DNA from 2 places in the Metabacillus sp. GQ13 genome. Region 2 is predicted to be linked to the other one. Evidence: a T-box and tRNA genes for the amino acid it is inferred to sense, from the RefSeq annotation. Region 2 holds a T-box; the other holds one or more tRNA genes.
The links. The T-box of region 2 lies ahead of tyrS (tyrosine--tRNA ligase). A T-box ahead of a tRNA ligase gene usually reads a tRNA of that ligase, here a tRNA-Tyr.

Region 1: it encodes a tRNA-Tyr, which carries the amino acid that the T-box ahead of tyrS (tyrosine--tRNA ligase) is inferred to sense. The anticodon was not compared.

The regions. Positions count from the first base shown of each region.
Region 1 is NZ_JCAXET010000020.1:85,280-87,726, reverse strand. Features, by position in the region: tRNA gene AC6CHR_RS21305 (tRNA-Thr) at 674-746, shown strand; tRNA gene AC6CHR_RS21300 (tRNA-Glu) at 774-848, shown strand; tRNA gene AC6CHR_RS21295 (tRNA-Val) at 853-928, shown strand; tRNA gene AC6CHR_RS21290 (tRNA-Thr) at 960-1,032, shown strand; tRNA gene AC6CHR_RS21285 (tRNA-Tyr) at 1,048-1,131, shown strand; tRNA gene AC6CHR_RS21280 (tRNA-Gln) at 1,312-1,386, shown strand; tRNA gene AC6CHR_RS21275 (tRNA-Lys) at 1,426-1,498, shown strand; tRNA gene AC6CHR_RS21270 (tRNA-Gly) at 1,506-1,577, shown strand; tRNA gene AC6CHR_RS21265 (tRNA-Ala) at 1,601-1,676, shown strand; gene rocF (arginase) at 2,001-2,447, shown strand, end outside.
Region 2 is NZ_JCAXET010000003.1:288,099-290,545, forward strand. Features, by position in the region: gene tyrS (tyrosine--tRNA ligase) at 1-987, opposite strand, end outside; T-box leader at 1,154-1,384, opposite strand; gene AC6CHR_RS05255 (transglycosylase domain-containing protein) at 1,517-2,447, shown strand, end outside.

The DNA.
Region 1 (2,447 bases), on a different contig from region 2:
AAGGATATATTAAGAATTGGTTGAGAGTCATTCATTGGCTCTCTTCTTTTAAGATGGGAAAAATGAGCTGGCTGACTCAAATGGATGTTGCTGAGAAGCTCTCTGTTGCATTTATCTTTTCTGAGTTGGGTAACTGGTCAATTAATTGCTTCACAGAAAAACCTCAACTAAGCTGTCTTTTAAACTTTAACCACCTTAAAAGATGTTATACTCATCATAAATGACCAAGGAGGTGGGGGAAATTAGCAAGAGCACTGTTTCACTTATTCGAGTTTGGCACTCCAAGAGGGAAGGACATAATTACTTTAATGTTAAAATTGAAGGTCTTAATGTAATGCTTTCAGTTAATGAAAACAAGCAACCAAAGAGTTATTCTCGAATTAAGGAATGGATAGAGTCTGACGAGCCAGAGATAAACCCTATTTTGTTCTCTAATAATGAAGATTAATTATTTAAACAGCTCATTAATTTTGCTTAAAAATGCTCCTCGAAAAGCTCAATTCTAAAAAAATATGCTGGTAAATTGCTTGAGTTACAAAGTTTTACACACGAATAAAAACTTTTTTAAAAAAACTTTTAAAAACCCCTTGCAAATACTTTGAGACCCCTTTATAATAAATCTTGTTCGCTTCACAAGGAAAGTGGTTTTGTAAAGCTGAAGGCTTCAAATCTTGCTTCCATAGCTCAGTAGGTAGAGTACTTCCATGGTAAGGAAGAGGTCACCGGTTCGAGCCCGGTTGGAAGCTTAGACAAAGAGAAAAAAATACTTAAATGGCCCGTTGGTCAAGCGGTTAAGACACCGCCCTTTCACGGCGGTATCACGGGTTCGATTCCCGTACGGGTCACCATATTGGAGGATTAGCTCAGCTGGGAGAGCATCTGCCTTACAAGCAGAGGGTCGGCGGTTCGATCCCGTCATCCTCCACCATTTTTATTGCTAAACATTACACCTAGATTTTGCCGGTGTAGCTCAACTGGTAGAGCAACTGACTTGTAATCAGTAGGTTGGGGGTTCAAGTCCTCTTGCCGGCACTGTTTCACATATATGGAGGGGTAGCGAAGTGGCTAAACGCGGCGGACTGTAAATCCGCTCCTTTGGGTTCGGCAGTTCGAATCTGCCCCCCTCCACCATTTACATAAAAACAATTATGATAAACGATGAAAAATGGTATCCATTTCTCAAATTGTTTATCTTTGATTATGTTTAGAGAGTTATTTGAATAAGTTTTAAAAGCTTGCTAATAATAAGCTTACATAAAAGGTGAAATGCAATCAGTCACTTATAATCTCAATTTATTTAAACATTTTTATTGGGCTATAGCCAAGCGGTAAGGCAACGGACTTTGACTCCGTCATGCGCTGGTTCAAATCCAGCTAGCCCAGCCATTTTTATTTTATTTATTCTCATTTTTTAGAATGATGAATGAGCCATTAGCTCAGTTGGTAGAGCATCTGACTTTTAATCAGAGGGTCGAAGGTTCGAATCCTTCATGGCTCACCTTTTTGCGGAAGTAGTTCAGTGGTAGAACATCACCTTGCCAAGGTGGGGGTCGCGGGTTCGAATCCCGTCTTCCGCTCTTGAAAAAGTAAAAATGTCCTTGGGGCCTTAGCTCAGCTGGGAGAGCGCCTGCCTTGCACGCAGGAGGTCAGCGGTTCGATCCCGCTAGGCTCCACCAATCTATATACATACAAACATAGACTACTGTCTATGTTTTTTTATAGTTTCAAAATATATAAAATCTAGAAATAAGATAGTGAGTCTACATTAGGTTACAAAAGTGTACTGTTGTGAGATTCTATTTATCTAGACATAAGCAAAGCTTCTTAGTTAAACATTCAGTCACACGTTGATTTTTCGGTATTTTGAACTAGTAACTATGATCCAGAATATACTGAATGAAATCTCCTTTGAAATAAAAAAACTTTAAATGTAAATACATATTTCTACCTCTTTGAGTCATCCTTTACATTAGGAAAGATAAGAAGGAGGTTAATATTCAATGAGAAGGAACATATCAATAATTGGTATGCCTATGGATCTTGGACAGACGCGCCGTGGTGTTGATATGGGACCTAGTGCAATAAGGTATGCTGGAGTAATCGAAGAGCTCGAAGCATTGAATATTAAAATTGAAGACCGTGGTGATATTGAAATCGGCCGCCCTGCAATGGAGACATCAAGTGATGGGTTAAGGTATTTAAAAGCGGTTCTGAAGTCCAATCAAAAATTATCCTCTGTTGTAGATAAGATTATTGAGTCCGGGTCATTTCCGTTAGTCCTTGGAGGTGATCATAGTATTGCGATCGGCACACTAGCTGGTGTATCCAAACACTATAACAATTTAGGAGTCATTTGGTATGATGCACATGGTGACCTTAATAATTTGGAGACTTCTCCTAGTGGAAATATCCATGGAATGCCATTAGCCATAAGTATCGGAATCGGT
Region 2 (2,447 bases):
TTTAATATCTCCACTAAAAAGCGCAGCAGAAATATTAATCGCTTGTCGTAAAGATTCTTCTCCATGTACAAGCTTTGTTACTTCTTCTGCTAAAGCCTTTTGGGCAAGACGTTTTTCAGGAGCATTTTTTATTTCCTCTTCAAATTGCTGAATTTCCTGTTTGGAAAGGAATGTAAAGTACTTCAAGTATTTCATAACATCACGGTCATCGGTGTTAATCCAAAACTGGTAGAACTCATAAGGGGAAGTTTTCTCAGCATCTAACCAAATGGCTCCTCCTTCTGTTTTTCCAAACTTTGTACCATCCGCTTTTGTAACGAGTGGAATCGTTAGTCCGAATGCCTTTGAGTTTTCTTCAGATTTACGAATTAATTCTAATCCTGAAGTAATATTTCCCCATTGATCACTACCACCAATTTGTAATTTGCAATTATTGTTTTGGTATAGTTTTAAGAAATCAAAGGACTGTAAAATCATGTAACTGAACTCTGTAAAAGAAATTCCAGACTCAATACGAGCCTTAACTGAATCTTTCGCTAGCATATAATTAATACCGAAATTTTTCCCAACATCACGTAGGAAGGTTATCACATCAATGTTCCCAATCCAATTATAGTTATTTTCAATAATTGCTGGGTTGACTTCAGATTCAAAATTTAAGAATTTTGATAATTGACCTTTTATTCGATCAGACCAATCTTGCACGATATCCGCTGTATTTAAGGTACGTTCGTCCTTTTTACCACTTGGATCTCCAATCAAGCCAGTCGCTCCTCCAACAAGAGCAATTGGATGGTGACCATGTAGTTGAAAACGTTTAAGTGTTAAAATAGGTAGTAAATGACCAATATGTAAGCTGTCTGCTGTTGGATCAAATCCTGCATAAAGTTTAATTTTATCTTCTACTAATAGCTTAGATAAACCCTCCTCATCTGTTATTTGATTTATTAAATCTCTAAATTGTAATTCGTTAAGTAATTCACTCATAATCTTTCTCCTTTAAAATGATATTAGATGATATATCTTTTGTTCATTGTTTGTTGTTCCTATATTCTTATTCCTTCTCTACCTATTGACATAGTATTTACCTAAAAATCAAAGACAAAGAATCTCAAGAAAAAGACTAAAAAACAACAAAAAGCCCCTTCATCTCTGAAGGGGCGAAATATTCGCGGTACCACCCTACTTAGGATTATACATAATTAATCCTCACTCGGTTATATAACGGTTAAACCGTCCTCCTCTACACAGATCCCTTAAAAAATCCTTTCAAAGAAGATGCTCATAGACGTAATTCATGAAGGATCTATATACTGATTTTCACCAATCATCAGCTCTCTAAAACAGGGAGACCTCCACTACTAAATCCAATCTTAGCAATTTCAAATATAATATTGTTATATGAATTTTAACCATACAATTGAATAGAAGTCAATAGTATAGAGATTGAATTGCAAAATCATACAAAAATTGCAGATCGCTGTGGTATAATATATTAGATTCGGGGGGATTGAGTATGAAGAAAAAGGACCAAAAACCGAGGCGCTTCTCACCTTTTAACAAAGATATGGTAAGAGGTTTTCATATTTCTTATAACGTTATTGGAAATCTGCTATTATTATTCTTCGTCATTGGCCTCTTTGGTGTATGCTTTGCTGGAGGACTAGGTGCTGGATACTTCGCTTCATTAGTTAAGGACGAACCAATTCGTTCATATGAAGTAATGAAAAGTGATATATATAATTACGAAGAATCATCTGAGGTTTACTTTTCGAAAAATGTGTATTTAGGCAAATTAAATGCCGATATTGATCGTGAAGAAATTAAATTAGCAGATGTTTCAAAGCACTTAGTAAATGCTGTGATCGCAACAGAGGATGAATTATTCTACGAGCATGAAGGTGTTGTTCCGAAGGCAATTATGCGTGCTATTTTCCAAGAGTTCACGAATGCTGCCGTTCAAACAGGTGGTAGTACTCTTACACAGCAATTGATCAAAAATCAAATATTAACAAATGAGGTGTCATTTGACCGAAAGGCAAAAGAAATCCTTCTCGCATTACGCTTAGAAAGGTTCTTTGAAAAGGATGAAATTATTGAGGCCTATTTAAATGCGACTGATTTTGGTCGTAATTCAAATGGACGAAATATTGCTGGTGTCCAATCTGCTGCTAAGGGTATATTTGGAGTTGAAGCAAAAGACTTAAATATTCCACAATCTGCCTTTATTGCTGGTTTGCCACAGAGCCCATTTGGTTACACTCCATTCTCTAACGACGGTGGAGCTATTAAGGAAAACCTTAATCCAGGAATTAACAGGATGAAAACAGTATTAAATCGTATGCATACTGGTGGCTATATTACAGAGAGCGAGTATAAGGATGCCTTAGCGTACGATATTCGAGCAAACCTTACATCAAAAAAACCGACTCCAGTCGATCAATACC